DNA from 3 places in the Pseudobacillus sp. FSL P4-0506 genome. Region 1 is predicted to be linked to each of the others. Evidence: riboswitches for the same ligand, from Rfam matches in the RefSeq annotation. Region 1 holds a riboswitch; each other region holds the start of a gene.
The links. Region 1 has a riboswitch for thiamine pyrophosphate ahead of thiW (energy coupling factor transporter S component ThiW). Riboswitches for the same ligand answer to the same signal wherever they lie in the genome.
Positions count from the first base shown of each region.

Region 1 (6,747 bases):
ATGGCCAAAGTAGCTTTCAGCAGTTATCTGGGGGAGAAAAACAGCGGGTGTTTATTGCGAGAGCACTTGCTCAGAAGGCGGGCATGGTTATTCTTGATGAGCCAACCAACCATTTAGACATCAGACATCAGCTGCAACTGCTCGACCTTGTCAAAAAGCTGCCGATTACTGTTTTGGCTGCTCTGCATGATTTAAATCTGGCCGCGTTCTATTGCGACTATATATACGTTATGAATGGGGGACGCATGATTTGTTCTGGAACACCCTCAGCGGTTTTAAGCAAGGACATGCTGAAAGAAGTGTTTGGAGTAGATGGAGAGATCCAGATACATCCGCGGACAAACAAACCGCATATTACATTTTTGGCTCATGTGTGAAAAGGGGGAAACAAAATGATTAAAAAAAATATATGGATTTTAACTGGAGTTATTTGCATAGCTGCACTATGGGTCTTTGCGAGCTTCAATCATGAGAGTTCGAGTTCGGCCAGCAAAACGGCGGAGAAGATAACAGATGAATGGGGAACGGCAGCTGCACCAAAGAGAGCGGTAGCATTGAATCAGCATGCAACTGAAATCATGCTTGCGCTTGGGCTTGAAGACTCTATGGTAGGCACAGCTTATCTGGATGATCGCATTCTTCCCGAATTGGAGGAGGCGTATAGAAAAGTGCCAGTATTGGCGGCACAGTACCCGTCCAAAGAAGTGTTTTTTGCTGCTGAACCTGATTTTGCTTATGCCGGGTGGAAAAGTGCCTTCACAGAAAAGACTCTCGGCACCCCGGAAGAGCTGGAGGCCGCAGGTATTCCTGTTTATGTTCAGCAGTCTTCTAGCAAAACATCCCCGACATTGGAAGATGTATATACCGACATTAAAAATATCGGAAAGATTTTTCACATCGAAAAGCGAGCGGAAAATCTTGTTAGTTCAATGAAAAAAGAAATAGACGAAACAGTTCAGCAAATTGGGACTGTTAGTCTGCCATTAAAAGTATTTGTCTATGACAGCGGAGAAGACAAACCGCTTACTGCTGCCAATACCTATTTAACAAAATTGATTGAAAAGGCGGGGGCAAAAAACATTTTCCAGGATGTGAATAAGGGGTGGACGAGTGTGAGCTGGGAAGCGGTAATCGAGCGCAATCCAGATGTTATTGTCATTATGGATTACGGGGATCAAACGGCAGAGCAAAAGAAAAAATTTCTGCTCTCAAAAAAAGAATTGGCTGATGTAGAGGCTATTGAAAATAACCGAATTATAACTATGCCTTTGTCGGCTGGTGCGGAAGGCATACGTGCACCATTAGCACTGAAGACATTAGCAGAAGGCCTTTATCCGGAAAAGTTTTCAAAATAAAAAGAGAATCTTACTGACGCCTCTTTCCATTTTCATCATTTCCATCTATAATAAAAGAGAAGTTAATATTAAGAAGCTACTAGAGGTGCCTGTTAGAGGCTGAGAGAAAAGCACATGGCTTTTCAACTCTTTGAACCTGATCTGGTTGATACCAGCGTAGGAAAGTAGATTATTTATCACTATTTTACTTACTGCAGCCGTATCCAGATGAGGATGCGGCTTTTTCGTATGGGGGAATGCGAATGAATCGAGTACAAAAAATGGCTTATATGGCTTTATTTACTGCGATTGCCACCTTCGGCTCTTCGCTAGTCTGGTTTCCCGCCGGTGTAGCGAAGGCTTACCCTGTCCAGCATGCGGTAAATGTCATTGCCGGTGTGCTGCTTGGCCCGGGGCCGGCGGTAATGATCGCCTTTGTTACTGGTTTATTAAGAAATTTAATGGGAACCGGTTCACTTCTAGCATTTCCGGGAGGCATGATTGGTGCATTTCTCGCCGGCTATATTTATCAAAAAACAAGCCGAACATGGGCCGCTTCTATCGGAGAAATGACTGGGTCAGGAATCATTGCTCCTTTATTTGCCGTTCCCTATGCAAAGATATTGATGGGAACAGCGGCTGGTGCTTTTTTCTTCTTGCCAGCTTTTCTCGTCAGCAGCTTGTCAGGATCAATTATCGGTCTCTTGCTCGTAAGGCGACTAGTTAAATTGAACGCATGGAAATATCGGTTAGAGCCTTAACGCCACCGAAGGGCAATAGCCAACTTGCAGCATTCTAAGTTTGCTGCAGTGGTTCTGAGCTCAATTCGGAAGGAATCAGGGTTAAATGAAATATTTGTTTTTCTTGATATACCAGCTGATCGCACCAGCCGTTCCACTTCTTGCCGATTGGCAGCCTGGGCAGCAGTCATTAATCGAAGAGCAAAGTCGCTGCTATCTGTTAATTTATTTAACAGCAAATTTGTTTCATTCAGCAGCTGCTTGATTGATTGAGCGGATTGTTTAAATAAAGCAGGATTCACTTCAGGATAAGGCCTTAAGGACGGAGGATGACATGAGGCCACTGGTTGAAGGGCTCGATGGTGAGGATAAGTGCCTGCAAACGGGGCCATGTAAAGATTTTGAAACGGATAAGAATAATACAACCCGGTGTCACTCCTTCCTAAAAAGTAAGACTTCTCAGCCATTAACAAATGCTTGCTTTCTTCGTTATCTGTTTTACTGTAGAACTCATGACCCGATGGCCACTTCGTTCCGTATGAGGTGACGGTCCTTGCAAGATGATTTTTTCCAATTAGCCTGATGTGTACAGAGGAGTCTTTATCTTTAGCCTCTTCTATTAATATACGGCTATTGGGAAAAATAAATGATCAATACTATCTATTTAAATAGCATAAATTTTATTGAAAATTACTGGTGATTACGATCAAGCTAACAGCAGAATCTAATTGAATAGTTGGTCCTTGGGGGTGCTTGCAAAAGCTGAGAGAGGTAAATGGCCTCAACCCTTATTACCTGAACTGGATAATGCCAGCGGAGGGAAGAGGTCGTATCCTGATATTGAACTGCAGTCTTTCTAATCCTGCAGCAAGATAAAAAATTATACAGCCGCTTCCCTTGATGAGGAGCGGTTTTTTTACGTGTAGGTAATAATATTAGTCTACATGTCAATAGAGAGGGGATGGCTATGGAAAAAAAGCTAGATATACTCCTGGAACAAGTGGAGCGCCGTCAGGAAGAGATCGTTCATTTATTGAAGAAGCTGATCTCTTTCGAAACGCCTGCTCCTCCGGCACGAAATACTGCAGAAGCCCAGTCGTTTATAGCTGATTTTTTAAAAGGCTTAGATTTTTCGGTAGATAGATGGGACGTGCACCCAAATGACCCGAATGTTGTTGGAAGATGGCCAGGGACAGATGCTGAGAAGTACCAAAGTTTAATTATTAATGGACATATAGACGTGGCAGAAATACATGAAGATGAGGGGTGGGAAGCCGATCCATTTCAGGCTGTTGTCAAGGAGGGATCAGTGATTGGACGCGGGGCCGCTGACATGAAAGGAGGGCTTGCTGGTGCTTTATTCGCTTTACAGCTGCTCCATGATGCAGGAATGACGCTTCCGGGGGACGTGCTTTTTCAATCGGTTATCGGTGAAGAGGTAGGTGAAGCTGGTACGCTGGAGTGCTGCAAACGGGGCTATAAAGCGGACTTTGCGGTAGTTGTTGATACGAGTGATCTACATATACAAGGGCAGGGAGGCGTGATTACAGGCTGGATTACTTTAAAAAGCAACCAAACGTATCACGATGCGACTCGAAGAAATATGGTACATGCCGGCGGAAAGTTGTTTGGAGCCAGTGCTATAGAAAAAATGATGAAAATCATTGAAGGGCTGCAGGAATTGGAGCGCCACTGGGCGGTAACTAAAAGCTATCCAGGATTTTCGCCGGGGACAAATACAATTAATCCCGCTGTTATTGAAGGCGGGAGACACGCCGCTTTTATTGCCGACGAATGCCGGCTTTGGATTACTGTTCACTATTATCCCAATGAAACCTATGAACAGGTAGCTAAGGAGGTGGAAGATCATATTCGTCATGTAGCAAACGGAGATGTATGGATGAGGCATAACCCTCCTTCATTTAAGTGGGGTGGCACATCAATGATTGAAGAAAGGGGAGAAGTGTTTCCTTCTTTTGAAGTAGATGGGAGTCACGCTGCTGTACAAATTCTCACCCAGTCTCACTCAGATGTGCTTGGTAAGGCTCCGATGATTGATATTTCCCCAACTGTTACAGATGGGGGATGGCTTGCTGATTCCGGTATTCCTACCGTTATCTATGGACCGGGGGATTTAATGAATGCTCATTCGATCAATGAGCAGCTGTCGATTGAACAGCTTGTCGATTACACGAAAGTGATTTTGTCGTTTATCTACACTTGGTGTCACACACCGAAGCATGGATAGGTAAGATGAATACTCTGGGTTGTGAACAGCTATAGGCACAACAGAAATATGTATAGATGATCTTTAGAGGAGGAATCACATATGAAAGTGAGTAGCACGAATATAAAGTTCAGTGAAAGGCTTCATGAAAAACTTCAGCCGATCTGGAGAAAAAATCATCATCATCCTTTCGTGAGAGGAATTGGGGACGGCACGCTCGACCAGCGGAAGTTTCGTTTTTATATGGTTCAGGATTATTTATATTTAATTGATTATTCTAAGGTATTTGCCCTTGGAGCAGTCAAAGCAACAGATGTAGAAACGATGGGGAAATTCGCTTCATTGCTGAATGAAACACTTAATTTTGAAATGGCACTTCACCGCCAGTATGCAGCCCGTTTTGGCATTTCTGAGGAAGAGCTTGAACAGGCCAAGCCGTCTCCAATTACGCTTGCTTATACGCATTACATGCTTCATGTCAGTCAGAATGGCACGCTTGCCGAGTTGATTGCCGCTCTTCTTCCATGTGCGTGGAGCTATTGGGAGATCGGCAAAGAGCTAAATGAAATTCCAGGAGCCAGCGAGCATGAGTTATATGGTGGCTGGATCAAAATGTATTCATCTAAAGAGTTTGGTGAACTCGCCACATGGTGTATTGAGCTTTTAGATGAGCATACAGCAGGAAAGAGTGAAAGAGAGCTTGCGAGACTGGAAGAAATTTTCTTAAATACAACCCGTTATGAGTATATGTTCTGGGAGATGGCGTTTCATGAGCAAATGTGGCCGGGAGAAGAATAAAAAAGTTCTTGAATTTCAACATGTTACCTTTTCCTATAAAGACAAAAAAAACAGGCACGTTGTTCCTATTTTGCAGAGGATAAATGCGGAGGTTTATGAGGGCGAATTCATTTCTATTATCGGAGCAAGCGGATCAGGGAAAAGTACACTATTCCGGTTAATTACCGGGCTTGAAAATCAGGATGAGGGACGAATTTTAATCAATGGGGAAGAGCAGGAATCACGTCTTGGAAAGGTCGGTTACATGCCTCAGCAAGATCTGCTCATGCCGTGGCGGACAATTATCGAAAATGCCGCCCTTCCTCTTGAATTGAGAGGAATCCGGAAAGAAGAAGCACGCAGGCAAGTTCATCTTTTGCTGAAAGAATTTGGTTTAGAAGGAACAGAGGGGCGGTACCCTCATGAGCTATCTGGAGGCATGAGACAGCGCGTTTCTTTCTTGCGGACATCATTGAGCGGATCAAACATTCTTTTGCTTGATGAACCTTTCAGTGCCCTGGATGCGATTACAAGGCTGGCTATGCAGGAGTGGCTCATGGCCCAGTGGGAAAAACGAAAAGCAACCATTGTATTGATTACTCACGACGTCAGTGAAGCGCTTTTTCTGTCGGATCGCATTTTTATTTTTCAAGAAAGACCGGTTCGGGCGTTTCAGGAAGTGACTGTTCCGATTGACCGGCCAAGAAGCTTAAAAGATTTGAACAAGCCAGCCATGATTGAATGGAAGGACTATTTGCTGGAGGAGCTGAGAGGGAAGGTGATTCTATGAAAAGCAACAGGGGCACATGGCCAGCTGCTTTGACAATTTTAGCATTTTTCCTGGCTTGGGAAATCACGGCACGAATGGTCAATATGCTATTTATTCTCCCGCCTCCGACCGGCATTCTCAGTAAGCTGTGGGAATTAAGAGAACCGCTGTTCATTGAACACTTGCCAATTACGCTAGTCATTATTTTAATTGGCTTAACTATCTCCATTTTACTAGGCGCCGGAATGGCTGTTTGGATGAGTGTGAGCCCAGCCGCTGAAAAAGTGATTTACCCGCTGATCATTTCTTCACAAATGATCCCGATTATTGCTCTGGCCCCCATTTTTGTTCTTTGGTTCGGTTACTCAATTTGGAGCAAAGTAGTTGTGACTGTTTTGATCACATTTTTTCCTATCACGGTGAATACATATGATGGGCTGCAATCAGCCAGTAAAGAGTTGAAAGAGCTAATGATGACAATGGGGGCAGGGAAGAAAGAGATATTTACCAAGCTAGTTGTTCCTTCCGCCTTGCCTCATTTTTATTCAGGACTGAAGGTAGCTGTTACATTAAGCGTGATTGGAGCTGCCATCGGAGAATGGCTTGGAGCACAGGCTGGTCTCGGTTATTTCAGCCGACGAATGATGACTCAATTTGATGGGGCGGCTGTTTTTGCTCCGATTGTATTGCTGTCGGCGATCGGCATTGTTCTATTTGTCATTGTAAAATTCATTGAGCAAAAATCATTAAAATGGAGGAAGTCATAATGAGAAAATGGTTACTGGCATTGTTTGTGATAGTGCTTGCCGGCTGCAGTTCTAACGATGCAAGTGAAAAGAAAACAGCGGCAGGAGCCGGAGAGAAACAGAAAGAAAAAGTGACAATTATGCTTGACTGGTA
Region 1 covers NZ_JBBOOI010000001.1:3,660,492-3,667,238, reverse strand. The annotation lists gene MKZ02_RS18110 (ABC transporter ATP-binding protein) at 1-377, shown strand, start outside; gene MKZ02_RS18105 (ABC transporter substrate-binding protein) at 393-1,355, shown strand; TPP riboswitch at 1,427-1,535, shown strand; gene thiW (energy coupling factor transporter S component ThiW) at 1,598-2,095, shown strand; gene MKZ02_RS18095 (hypothetical protein) at 2,092-2,499, opposite strand; TPP riboswitch at 2,810-2,914, shown strand; gene MKZ02_RS18090 (acetylornithine deacetylase) at 3,042-4,322, shown strand; gene tenA (thiaminase II) at 4,425-5,099, shown strand; gene MKZ02_RS18080 (ABC transporter ATP-binding protein) at 5,071-5,868, shown strand; gene MKZ02_RS18075 (ABC transporter permease) at 5,865-6,614, shown strand; gene MKZ02_RS18070 (ABC transporter substrate-binding protein) at 6,614-6,747, shown strand, end outside.

Region 2 (6,747 bases), 2.3 Mb from region 1:
AGAAGTGCGCATTTTGGAAGAATCAGCTGCAGCCAATAAGCGCATTCATGAAGTTGATTTGCCGCCTAAAACGTTAATTACCGCTGTTATACGGGGCGACCAGCTTATTACTCCGGAAGGGTCAACGAAGCTTTTTCCTGAAGATGTGCTTTACGTGTTAGTGAAGAAAGAGCAGAAAAATGAATTGAAAAAAGTGATGATGAAAAGAAAGGAAAAGCAAAAAAGCGAACAGCTCACATAAGAGAGGATCACGTGTATACAAGTGATCCTCTCTTATTTTTAGTTACGCATTCTTTCAGGCAAGTTCTGAATAGATTGGATTACACCGTCCAGTTTTATTTCGATTCTATAAAGTAAATAAAAGGTGACGGCAATCGGAAAGCCAACTTCCTGAATAAAAGGCATGAGTGTCTCCATTTTTTATCCTCCTATGAAGAGTAGGAAAGCCGAGAAACCGGCTTTCCTTCTGCTTGCTAGTTAATGGGAATAGGTGTCACGCTGCGGTCGATAACATGAGCCCCTTTGATGCCTGTCAAAGCTCCGGAAGTCGAGTTAAATACGTTTGACTGAATGATTGCGGTCATGGCTTGTTTTACGGCCAATGGGTCAATCGGTTCTTTAGGGTTTTCAATCGACAATGTCGCAGTTTTATCTAACTGGGTAGCAAATTGCAACTGAAGAACTTTAGCCATTTTTTATTTCCTCCTGTTAATTGATTTCAAAATAATCATTCCTTGCAATTGTGACAACTGGTTTATCAGTTAAAGTAGCAATCGCTGTGCCAGCTGTTTCTAATTCAGTTGCCGTTGCCATTTCATTCACATTGGCAAAAGTTTTTGTTTTGTGAATTGGTTTTCCTTCATCATTTAACCCGTGATCAAAGACGAGACTTAACGTGGACTTCATCAATATTGCTTGTGCCATGCTGATCACCTCCTTTCACTTCCTACATACAGAAAAAGAGTGATAAAGGATACCCTCCTGCATAAAATTTAATAAGTAATATTTTTAATATTTTTGTAACATAAGTGAAAAATATGTATTATAATGGTGAAAAATAGATAAATAGATAAAATTTAGAGGGAAAAAAGGGGTAAGAGAGATGAAGAGAAGATTAATAATCATGTGCAGCTTCCTACTGCTGTTTATTTGTGCAGGGGGAATGCCGACTCATGCGGCCGAGAAGAAGAACATTTACATAGGGCTCCATGATAAAATGCTGCCGTTTACAACAGGAGAAGCCTTTATCATCAATGGTCAGGCAGTTGCTCCATCAGAAAAACTATCACGCTATTTATATATAAAAGAAACCATCAAGGAAAAAGAAGGAGTTTATATCTTTGAAAAAAACGGCCAGCAGCTGAAAGTAAACATCAAAACGAAGGAAGCCTTGCTCGACGGGAAAGCTGTGGCCCCTGCAGTTACTTACACTGAAAATGGCAAGTTTTATATTGGAATTCGCTGGATTGCAGAGCAATTTGGTTTCCAGGCAGATTACTTGAGTGAGCATAAAACAGTACGCCTCTATACGAAGGCTGGATCAAAGTTGTCCAACGAAGAGTTTTTAGTGGCTAATCAACCGTTTTTTGATCGATTGAAAAGTCCGCCGCCAGCTAAAAAGCCAGTCGCTTATGTAACATTTGATGATGGTCCAAGTGCTCAATCAGCCAGCATTTTAAAAACCCTTGCTTCTCAGCAAGTGAAAGCAACATTTTTCTATATTGAACCCAATATTTCAAGGTATGGGGCTGCGGCGAAAAAAGCTGCAGCAGAAGGGCATTACCTTGCCCTTCACAGCGTAACCCATAAAGTGAACCCGCTTTATAAGTCGCCACAAAACTTTATAAACGAAATGGAAAAAACAAATCAGACATTAAAGAAAGTGACTGGCCAGTCCTCTGTTTTGGTTAGGGCTCCATTTGGAAGTTCCCCTTATCTAAAACAGCCATTCCGTGATGCTTTAGTTAAAAAAGGCTATCGGTTGTGGGATTGGGATATAGACAGTGAGGACTGGAAATATAACACATCTTCGAAAGCGCGTATTTTGCAAAATATTCAAGCGGGAATTAAATTGCAAAAGAAGAAGGGCGATCAGAATGTTGTCATTTTACTGCATGAGAAGAAGATCACTGCAGAAATGCTTCCGCAAATTCTAGTTTATTTAAAGAAGGAAGGATATGAACTGAAAGCTTACAATCCCTCTGCCCATGTAACCCAGAATTTCTGGAAGGACGGAAGACTGTAATTAGTTGATAAAACGGTGGAATTTTCTGAATAAACATATTTACTTTTATAGCAGCTCTATGTATAATGGAGTCAAATTAAATAGTTATAACTAGGGGAGTCCAATGAGCTGGGCTGAGAAAGGAACGCGATGAAGTTTCTTGACTCTTGGGACCTGATCTGGTTCATACCAGCGTGGGGAAGTTAAAACAGTTATTTATTATGATTACTTCTGCATACATATTAGCCGGGTCCATCCATTGATTGGACACCGGCTTTTTTATGTACATGAGTGAGCTTTTCCACATGCTATGCCCTGCATCTCGTCCTTAAACGATTAATCCGTTGAAAAGGAGAGATTTTTTTATGTCCACATCCTCATTAAGTGAAAAAAACATTTCCATTATGTCCAGTTTTTCGGGTAGTAAGAAAGTTTATATTGAAGGTTCTCGTCCTGATTTAAAAGTTCCCATGCGTGAAATCAACCTCACTCCAACAACTGGTACGTTTGGTGAGGAAGAAAATCCGCCCGTGCGTGTATATGATACGAGCGGTCCTTATACAGACCCTCATTACACGCTTGATATTACAAAAGGATTGCCGACTATTCGCAGTCCGTGGATTAATGAACGCAATGATGTAGAGGCGTATGAAGGAAGAGAGATAAAACCTGAAGACAATGGCTATAAAGAGAAAAATGATCCCCGAACCAATCATCATCTATTCCCTAGGTTAAAGCGCCAGCCACTGCGTGCAAAAAAGGGAAAGAACATTACGCAGCTTCATTATGCAAAAAAGGGAATCATTACACCCGAAATGGAATTCATTGCAATCAGAGAAAACATGTCACCTGAGTTTGTCCGCGAGGAAGTAGCGAGAGGAAGAGCAATTATTCCAGCTAATGTCAATCATCCGGAAATTGAACCGATGATTATTGGGCGCAATTTTCATGTAAAGATTAATGCAAACATCGGTAATTCAGCTGTTTCCTCGTCAATCGAAGAGGAAGTAGAAAAAATGACATGGGCAACACGCTGGGGAGCGGATACTATTATGGATTTGTCGACAGGAAAGAATATTCATACGACCCGTGAATGGATTATCCGTAACTCACCCGTTCCAGTGGGGACTGTCCCTATTTATCAGGCGCTTGAGAAAGTGAACGGTGTAGCAGAAGCTCTTACTTGGGAAGTGTATCGTGATACATTGATTGAACAGGCGGAACAAGGGGTAGATTACTTTACTATTCATGCTGGAGTGCTTCTCCGCTATGTGCCATTAACAGCTAAGCGCATGACTGGGATTGTCTCACGCGGTGGTTCAATCATGGCTCAATGGTGTCTCTATCATCATCAGGAAAATTTTTTATATACTCACTTTGAAGAAATCTGTGAAATTATGAAAGCCTATGATATTTCTTTCTCTTTAGGAGATGGACTGCGTCCCGGCTCCATTGCTGATGCCAATGATGAGGCACAATTTGCTGAGTTGGAAACACTCGGGGAGTTGACTAAAATTGCATGGGAACACGATGTGCAAGTAATGATAGAAGGACCCGGCCATGTGCCTATGCACCTTATTAAAGAGAATATGGATAAGCAGCTTGAAGTTTGCCAGGAAGCCCCTTTCTACACACTGGGTCCGCTAACAACGGACATTGCCCCAGGCTATGACCATATTACCTCTGCAATTGGAGCCGCGATGATCGGCTGGTACGGCACAGCGATGCTTTGCTATGTCACACCGAAAGAGCATTTAGGGTTGCCCAATCGGGATGATGTACGCACTGGGGTAGTGACTTACAAAATTGCTGCTCATGCTGCCGATTTGGCGAAAGGGCACCCCGGAGCTCATAAGAGGGATAACGCGCTGTCAAAAGCACGATTTGAATTTCGCTGGAGAGATCAGTTTAACCTGTCCTTAGATCCGGAACGTGCGCTGGAATATCACGATGAAACCTTGCCGGCGGAGGGCGCAAAAACTGCTCATTTCTGTTCAATGTGCGGCCCGAAGTTTTGCAGCATGAGGATTTCTCAAGATATTCGCAATTATGCTAAGGAAAATGAAATAAATACAGATGAAGCATTTGAAAAGGGGATGGAGCAAAAGGCGAAGGAGTTCAAGCAAGCCGGCAGCAGTATATACCAGTGAGCGGGAGGAGAAATGCAGATGACTGTCCATAAAATTGAACGGGAAATTGATCAATTAAAAGCAAAGCTGGTCCTTCTACAAAATCGTTTAAGGCTCATTCAGCAAAATTGTGACCATCATTATAGAGGTAATCAGTATTATGAAACTTGTGCCAAATGTAAAAAAGTGAATGTTTTATATTATTAAAGTGAACGGCCGCGAGAAGATTCTCGCGGCCGTTTTTATAAAAAAGAGAGGTAAAGAATGCATTAAGGGGGGCTGTGCGGGTGGGCATTCGCACAGCCGCTGTGCATATTATTCTTTCTGATGAGAGAACAGCAACGGGACAAGTAAACTGTTCATGTATTTATCATATTTTAATTGAGAATGAATGTCAACTATAATTGATAATGATTTTCAAAATCAATGAGAATGGACCCCTCTTCTGAGCAGCAAGGGACAGGATAAACAGAGAGACTAAAAAAACTTGGGCGAGGAGTTATGTGGAGAGCGCGCGATTAGGATCATTCTTGTTAGCAGATACGTTTCCTTATAGTATTAAACCAATCACCTTGCTCATAGAAGTCTAACCCCTTGCAATATTTTCTCACTAACCTTGAATCTTTTGACTGGCTAATCGATTATTGAGCCGCTACCTTGACCCTGCTATTTTTAATGTAACGATTATGGAGGAAGGACGATGAAGATACTCGCTTTTTGCTAGTTGGGATGAGACAGAGGGTTCCAAATAATCAGGTACTTCGCTAATTAATTATGATGGTTGAGCATGTATATAAATGAACATTGGAATAAAGTGTGTGAAGTGAAGATTGTCTTCAAGGTAGTGGACTGAAGGCAGTCTTTTATTTGTATTCTCAGAAAGTGCTCTGTCTAACAGCTTTCAATTAAAGGAGTTAATTGAATTGGAGCACAGTTAAAGGTTTACGTCCTTTTACTAAAATGAAGAAAAACCATACAGCTAAATGCAGAAAAAATAGCATATGTCCTTAAGGCGATGTAAGTAAGCTGATAGGATATTTTATATGAGTTCTTTAACAATTTTACAACATAAAAATAGTAGGAATTTAGGTCAATATTTATATAATCTAGTTTTTAAAGGAGGAAGAGAGGCATCCATTTTGCGAAAGAAATCAAATGAAGTTTGAAAATTTCAATTTTTTCTTCTTTATTCGTTGCACCAAATGAAAGGTTGGGTTATATTAGTAATAGAAATAATGAATGAGCATTCATTCAAAGATGTGAAGGGGGAATTATGTTGGTTCAGCACATTCAAAAGGCTGCCGTTTTAGGTTCAGGCGTAATGGGTTCAGGAATTGCTGCTCATTTGGCGAATATCGGTATCCCGACTTTATTATTAGATATTATTCCGCGCGAGCTCACAAAAGAAGAGGAAGCGAAAGGTTTTACAATTAACGATAAAGAAATCAGAAATAAATTCGCTGCCAATGCTTTGAAAAAGCTGCTAAAGCAAAAGCCTGCTCCGCTCACATCGAAGAACAACATTCAATATATTACAGCGGGAAATCTAGAGGATGATTTAGAACAACTAAAAGATGTTGATTGGATCATTGAAGTGGTGGTAGAAAACTTAAATGTAAAAAAACAAGTGTTTGAAACGATAGAAAAATATAGAAAGCCCGGCAGCATTGTCAGCTCGAATACGTCAGGAATATCCATCGAGGCGATGGCGGAAGGGCGTTCAGAAGAATTCCGCCGTCACTTTCTCGGTACCCACTTTTTTAATCCGCCACGTTACTTAAAGCTGCTCGAAATCATTCCAACGAAAGATACCGATCAAGAAGTACTCCAATATATGAAGACGTTTGGTGAGGATACTCTCGGTAAAGGAGTAGTAGTCGCCAAGGATACGCCAAACTTTATTGCCAATCGTATTGGAACATACGGATTGCTGAAAACGGTTCAGGAAATGACAAATTCCGGACTTTCCGCCGGTGAAGTAGATTCCATTACCGGGCCATTAATTGGCCGGCCGAAAAGTGCCACGTTTCGCACGCTTGATGTAGTGGGGCTTGATACGTTTATTCATGTGGCCAACAATGTTTACGAGCAAGTAGAAGGAGAAGAAAAACAAGTATTTGATGTACCGGAATTTATGGAGAAGATGCGCGATAACGGTTGGATTGGCGCAAAGAGCGGCCAAGGCTTCTTTAAAAAGGAAGGTAAAACCATTCTGGAGCTTAATCCGACAACAATGGAATACAGTGAACGTAAGAAAATGAAAGCGGCTTCAATCGAATTGGCGAAGCAGCAAAAAGGATTATCGGCAAAATGGAAGACGCTCATCTACAGTGATGACAAAGCTGGAAATTTTTTATGGAAGATCATCGCACCGGTGCTGATTTATTCGGCTCG
Region 2 covers NZ_JBBOOI010000001.1:1,405,903-1,412,649, forward strand. The annotation lists gene MKZ02_RS06800 (potassium/proton antiporter) at 1-241, shown strand, start outside; gene MKZ02_RS06805 (YvrJ family protein) at 280-417, opposite strand; gene MKZ02_RS06810 (DUF2922 domain-containing protein) at 474-692, opposite strand; gene MKZ02_RS06815 (DUF1659 domain-containing protein) at 709-924, opposite strand; gene MKZ02_RS06820 (polysaccharide deacetylase) at 1,103-2,245, shown strand; TPP riboswitch at 2,328-2,442, shown strand; gene thiC (phosphomethylpyrimidine synthase ThiC) at 2,590-4,374, shown strand; gene MKZ02_RS06830 (serine protease) at 4,393-4,560, shown strand; gene MKZ02_RS06835 (3-hydroxyacyl-CoA dehydrogenase/enoyl-CoA hydratase family protein) at 5,627-6,747, shown strand, end outside.
Region 2: another riboswitch for thiamine pyrophosphate. It lies ahead of thiC (phosphomethylpyrimidine synthase ThiC); the one in region 1 lies ahead of thiW (energy coupling factor transporter S component ThiW).

Region 3 (6,747 bases), 560 kb from region 1:
ACAGGATTATCGATATATTCCTTTTATTGTAGACCAATTGAAACAGTCGCATTTAGAGCTTCGAATTGCTGCTTTAAAAGTATTGTATTTGTTCGGGTATGCTGATGATTCAGCGGATATCTATTCATTTAGCTACTCTTCTCATTGGCAGGAAAGAATGCTATTTGCCAAGTTAGCCGGCGCAGCAAAAAAAGATCGTTTCCTGCCCCAGCTCACAAAATTAATTGCGGATGAAAACTGGTTTGTTCGCAATGCTGCCGGGGAAGCTCTTCAAAAGTATGCTGATGGTGCACTGATTCTGCAGCATATAATAGAAACTCATCACGACCGCTATGCAAAAGATATGGCTGCCCAGTGGCTTGAAAGCGAAGGAGCGATAATATGATTGTCCAATTTATTAGCAGCCTTGTCACTTTTTTGTCATGGTTATTTATTTCGTATACAATAGTTGTGCTGTTATTTTATTTTGTTATTTTATTCATTTCAGCAAAGCAACTGCGAAGCCAATACGGCTTTAATTCTAAAGAAGCGGAAGAAGACCTGCTTGATTCCTTTGACACAAAACCTGTCTCTATTCTCGTGCCTGCCTATAACGAAGAAGCAGGCATTTATAACAGTGTTCGTTCTCTCCTTAGCATTTATTATCCGGAATATGAAGTGATTGTGATCAATGACGGATCGAAGGATAGCACAGTGGAAACGATGATTGAGTCATTCCAAATGGTAAAGACGAATACAGTGCTGCGTACAAGAATTCCAACAGCAGAGGTTAAAGGGATCTATCGTTCGACCATTTATAAAAATGTTTATATGATCGACAAGGAAAACGGCGGAAAAGCAGATGCTTTGAACGCTGGGATGAACTTATCACATTATCCTTACGTCTGTTCACTTGACGGGGATTCTGTCTTAGAAAGAAATGCTTTCCTGAAAGTCATAAAGCCGATTCTCGACTCAGATGGCGAAGTGATTGCTGTCGGCGGGAGTGTGCGGATCGCCAATGGTTGTCATATTGAAGGCGGAGAAGTGATGACCGTGGATTTATCCAACAAACCCTTTGTCATTATGCAAGTGATCGAATATTTACGGGCCTTCTTAATAGGCCGTATTGGATTGAGCCGTCATAATCTGCTGCTGATTATATCAGGCGCATTTGGCGTTTTTGAGAAGGAGTCAGTCATTCGGATTGGCGGCTATCGCACAAACACCGTTGGAGAAGACATGGACCTTGTGGTGCGCCTGCACCGGATGATTAAAGAAGAAGGGCTCAATAAAAAGATACTGTATGTTCCGGACCCCGTCTGCTGGACAGAAGCTCCAGAGTCTGCGCTTTATTTGCGTAGACAGCGCCAGCGGTGGCATCGTGGGCTCTGCGAAGTAATTTGGAACCATAAAGATATGCTGTTCAATCCTAAATATGGACTTGTAGGCGTGCTATCCATGGCTTATTTCTTTTTGATTGAGCTGATGGGTGTATTCGTTGAATTAGCCGGCTATATTCTTATCCTATTCGGGGTCCTATTTTCATTTATTAATGCCGAGGTCACTATATTGATGGCTTCTCTATCTTTTTTATACGGTTCTATTTTATCTATGAGCGGTGTGCTTCTGGAAGAATGGAGCTTGAGGAAATATCCGAAACCAGCCAATATTGTGAAGCTATTTTTCTATGCGCTCTCTGAAACCTTCTGGTATCGTCCTTTGACGATCAAGTGGCGGGTAGAAGGTTTTTTACAATTTTTAGCTGGCAAGAAAGATTGGGGCGAGATGAAACGGATTGGTGTAGGAGCCAAGGTTGAGTCAAAATGAGTTGGTCGTTGAAAGGATAGCTGAAAGGAGTTTAACCAAGTTGTTGCAAGAATTTAAGAAATTTGCCATGCGCGGCAATGTCATTGATCTGGCGATCGGTGTTATTATCGGAGCTGCTTTTGGTAAAATCGTTTCTTCTCTCGTGCAGGACATTATTATGCCGATCATTGGACTGCTTATAGGGGGCATTAATTTTTCAAAGTTAATGTTTCGCTTCGGAGGAGCTGAGGTGAAATATGGTCTCTTCATACAATCCATTGTTCATTTTTTAATTATCTCATTTGCTCTTTTTCTCTTTGTACGGGTATTTAATAAGTTATACCGTCAGGAAAAGGAGGAGGAGACGCCTTCACTTTCAAAAGAGGAAGAGCTCCTTACAGAAATTAGAGATTTATTAAAATCGCAAAAAACGCTTAACAATTTAGAAGATTCAGAGTATAATAGAGAAAATTAAATAGAAAATTTAGCTAGGGGTGCCTTTAAGGCTGAGAGGATGCATGCATCTAACCCTTGAACCTGATTTGGTTAGTACCAACGGAGGGAAGCTGTCTTTATTTATGTATGTTTATTTGGTGTACATAAAGAAAAGCCTGCCGTTGTGGCAGGCTTTTTTTATTGCAAAAAGGAGGAATATAAATGGATGAATTGATGATTGGTCGAGCGAAGTTAACGAATCGGCTTTTTACCGGCACAGGAAAGTTTGCAGATCACTCGGTCATGAAACAGGCTTTTGCTGAATCAGAATCAGAAGTAGTTACCGTGGCGGTGAGAAGGGTAGATTTAGAAGCGGAGCATGAAAATATTTTAGAAGATATTCCGCCGAATATGATTATCATGCCCAATACCTCAGGAGCTAGAAATGCCGAGGAGGCAGTTAGAATTGCAAGACTGGCCAGAGCCGCTGGGATGGGCAACTGGATTAAAATTGAGGTCATTTCCGATCAGAAATATTTGTTGCCTGATAATGAAGAAACCATTCGAGCCACAGAAATCCTTGCTAACGAAGGATTTATTGTTCTTCCTTATATGAATCCGGATTTAATGGCAGCAAAAAAGCTAGCAGATGCTGGGGCGGCAGCCATTATGCCGCTCGGTTCACCGATAGGGTCAAACCGGGGCATCCGGATGAAGGAAATGATTCGGATTCTAATAGAAGAAAAAACACTGCCTATTATTGTTGATGCAGGGATCGGCAAACCGTCTGAGGCAGCTGAAGCCATGGAGATGGGGGCTGACGCGGTGCTAGTCAATACGGCAATTGCCACAGCTGATGACCCGGTAAGCATGGCTAAAGCGTTCAATTTAGCTGTTAAGGCTGGAAGACAGGCTTATCTGGCGGGGCTGGGAGCAGTGTCGCAAAAAGCAGCCGCTTCCTCCCCGTTAACTGGATTTTTACGTTAAAAAGGAGGGATTTTTTTGAGTTTTTATGAGGTGTACCGTTCAATCAAAGATCAACCATATGAAGAGTGGTTAGCTAGCATGACGACAACCGATGTAGATAGAGCTTTAAATAAAGACGATTTGAATGAACAAGACCTATTGGCGCTTCTTTCCCCTGCAGGCGGCGAACGTTTAGAAGAAATGGCTCAAAAAGCCCAGCGATTAACAGTTCGGAATTTTGGTAAAGTAATCTCCTTGTATGCCCCGCTTTACTTAACAGACTATTGTGTGAATAAATGTGCTTACTGCAGCTTTAGCTTTGATAATGATTTTCCAAGACGAAAGTTAACGTCATTAGAAATTGACCAGGAAGCAAAGGCGTTAAAGGATATGGGGATTCAGCACGTTATTTTGCTGACAGGAGAATCACGTATTCATTCATCGGTAGCTTATCTGGCAGAAGGCGCAAAAATTTTGAGAAAGCATGCCTCTTCAATCGCCATCGAGGTACAGCCGCTTGATACGGAAGAATATCATCAGCTTTTTCAGGCTGGGGTAGATGGGCTCACGGTTTACCAGGAGGTATACAATGAGGAAGTGTATAAAGAGATTCATATAAAAGGACCAAAAAGAAATTACCGTTACCGTCTTGATGCACCAGAGAGAGGCTGTCAGGCTGGGATGAGATCAGTCAATATCGGCGCCCTGCTTGGAATGGATAATTGGCAGAAGGAAGTATTTTTCACCGCTCTGCATGCAAGGTATTTGCAGAAAAAATATATAGAAACAGAAATTGCCGTTTCTTTTCCTCGCATTCGTCCGAACCTGGGTGGATTCGAGCCGCGGGTTAATGTAGAGGATAAAGACCTTGTCCAGGCTATGCTCGCCTTTCGTCTATTTATGCCGCGAGCAGGTATTACACTCTCTACACGTGAAGAGGCGGAACTCAGGGATCATCTCATTAAGCTCGGGGTAACAAAAATGTCTGCTGCCTCCTCTACTGTTGTAGGCGGATATGCTAACAAAAAAGAAAACAATAGCCAATTTGAGATTTCTGATAATCGTTCGGTAGATGAAGTGAAAAAGAGACTAAAACAGCTGGGCTATCAGCCTGTTTCAAAAGATTGGGATATCTTGGCGGTGGAGGAGGAGACGGATGACTTTTCGGCTTCATGCCATCACAACGGGAAAGCTCGAACTGGCGCAGGCGTCTGAAGCGGCCGCTAGCATTCATCCGTTTGTTGATTTTATTCATATTAGAGAGAAACAACGCAGTGCCAAAGAGTTGTTTCATTGGGCTGAGACATTTATCGCTAGGGGGGTTCCTGCTGAAAAGCTAATTATAAATGACCGTGTAGATGTGGCGCTTGCCACAGGAGCCGGCGGTGTACAGCTGACAGAAAATAGCTTGCCGCTTAGACAGGTGAGAAGCTTTGCTAAAAATATAAAGGCCGGCTGCTCGATTCATGAGCCGGCTGACGCAGCAGCCATACAAGGAGAGGCGGTCGATTGGCTTTTGTTTGGCCACCTTTATGAAACGGCTTCCAAGCCTGGTAAACAACCTAAGGGGCTAGAGTTATTGCAAACAACAGTGGGTTTCTCTCGCATTCCGGTGATCGCGATCGGAGGGATTATGCCGCATCACGTTCAGGAAATTAAAGGTGCTGGAGCGAAAGGAATTGCGGTGATGTCGGGAATTTTTGCAAGTAAAGAACCGGCTGTCGCCGCCTCATGCTATCGAGCTGAAATAAAAAAGGAGGAAAAGCAAATAGATGAATATTGTGGTTAACGGCAAAGAAAGGCAGGTTGTCTTGGAGGAACCGACGCTTGAGAATTTACTCACTGTTTATTCACTGCAAGGAAAAACAGTGATTATTGAGTCAAACGGTAAGATTATTCCAAAGGAACAGCTAGGCTCAACAAATGTAGAAGAAGGCGATCGTATTGAGATTATTCAATTTGTAGGCGGCGGTTAAGGAGGAAGAACTATGATGGAAGGCCGTTATTCGAGACAGGAATTATTTTTAAAAGAAACGGACTCTTACCGCAATAAGCATGTAATGATTATTGGAGTTGGTGCATTAGGGTCCTCTCTGGCTGAAATGCTTGTCAGGGCAGGGATTGGGAAGCTGACATTGATTGACCGTGACTATGTTGATTGGACGAATCTTCAGCGGCAGCAGCTTTATAAAGAACAGGATGCAAAAGACAGCCTGCCGAAAGCAGAGGCAGCTAAAAAAAGACTCCAGGAAATCAATTCTGATGTAGACATATCAGCTGTAACAGCAGACGCGGGTCCAGAGGAGCTTTCTGCTTTAATGACTGAACACTGCCCTGATTTACTGCTTGATGGAACAGACAACTTTGAAACAAGATTTTTAATCAATGATTTGTCGCAAAAATACAATGTCCCCTGGATATATGGAGCATGTGTTGGCAGCCAGGGAATCAGTTGTGTCATCCTTCCTGGAGAAACTCCCTGTCTTGCTTGTTTGCTTGACGTTCTGCCAGCCGCAGGCATGACTTGTGATACCGCTGGAATTATTGCGCCAGCAGTACAAATGACCACAGCTTTTCAAGGAGCAGAAGCATTGAAGATTCTTGCTGGCCGATGGAAAGATATACGCAAAGAGCTAGTTTCCTTTGATTTATGGAAAAATACACATTCGTCTATTAATATAGCCACTTTAAAGAAGACCGCTTGTCCATCATGCGGCAAAAAAGCGACTCATCCGTATTTAACAAGAGATCAACGAACAAAGACCGCCATCTTGTGCGGAAGAAATACAGTGCAGGTAAGGCCGCCAGTCAATAGAACATTTAATTTAGCTGAGCTGGCCTTGTCGTTTGAGCGACAAGGTAAAAAAGTAAAAACAAATGGCTTTTTATTGTCAGTGGAGATCGCAGGAAAGCGAATTGTTCTTTTTCAGGATGGCAGGATGCTCGTGCACGAATCGAAAGATCCGGATGCAGCCAAAAAACTTTATCAGCAGCTGCTTGGTTAACAGAAAGCAAGAGGACAGATAAATTATAGGATGATGTTATCTGGCCGATTGAAAGTGTTTGTTAGCCTGATGAAGAGCAGGGGGTGACTATTGAAATAGGAGCAGTCTGAGCCGTCCGCTGTACAGCGGACGGCTCAGACTGCGTTCAGAAACATACAAAAATTTAAAATCTGTCTTGGGCAGTTCTATTTTCCTGACAGCAGCTATATAAAAGAAGAGAGACTGTGCGTGATATAGCTTGTAGAGAGGGAGAGATTAAATGCAAGACTGTTTGAACAATAAAGAGTTACGTAATGAGAGTCTCCCGTTCTGTCCTTTCTGCAGAAAATTAGAGGGATAAAGGGAGCTGGAGGGCCAAATGCGTAAAGAAATAAGGCGCAAATTTCGATTAAAAACGGCTTTTCTTGTGCTATTGCTCGCTGCTGGAACAGCAGTAGTCCTTTTATTGAACACATCACCGAAAGAGCTTTTTTTATTATCGGAATATAAAGCGTACGAGCAAATGAAAGCTGAGTTGGCAAAACAGCACAGTGAATCATGGGAATTCTCCAAA
Region 3 covers NZ_JBBOOI010000001.1:3,103,158-3,109,904, reverse strand. The annotation lists gene MKZ02_RS15585 (HEAT repeat domain-containing protein) at 1-385, shown strand, start outside; gene MKZ02_RS15580 (glycosyltransferase family 2 protein) at 382-1,809, shown strand; gene mscL (large conductance mechanosensitive channel protein MscL) at 1,850-2,263, shown strand; TPP riboswitch at 2,269-2,369, shown strand; gene MKZ02_RS15570 (thiazole synthase) at 2,446-3,210, shown strand; gene thiH (2-iminoacetate synthase ThiH) at 3,226-4,404, shown strand; gene MKZ02_RS15560 (thiamine phosphate synthase) at 4,346-4,978, shown strand; gene thiS (sulfur carrier protein ThiS) at 4,962-5,165, shown strand; gene MKZ02_RS15550 (ThiF family adenylyltransferase) at 5,181-6,194, shown strand; gene MKZ02_RS15545 (DUF6583 family protein) at 6,553-6,747, shown strand, end outside.
Region 3: another riboswitch for thiamine pyrophosphate. It lies ahead of MKZ02_RS15570 (thiazole synthase); the one in region 1 lies ahead of thiW (energy coupling factor transporter S component ThiW).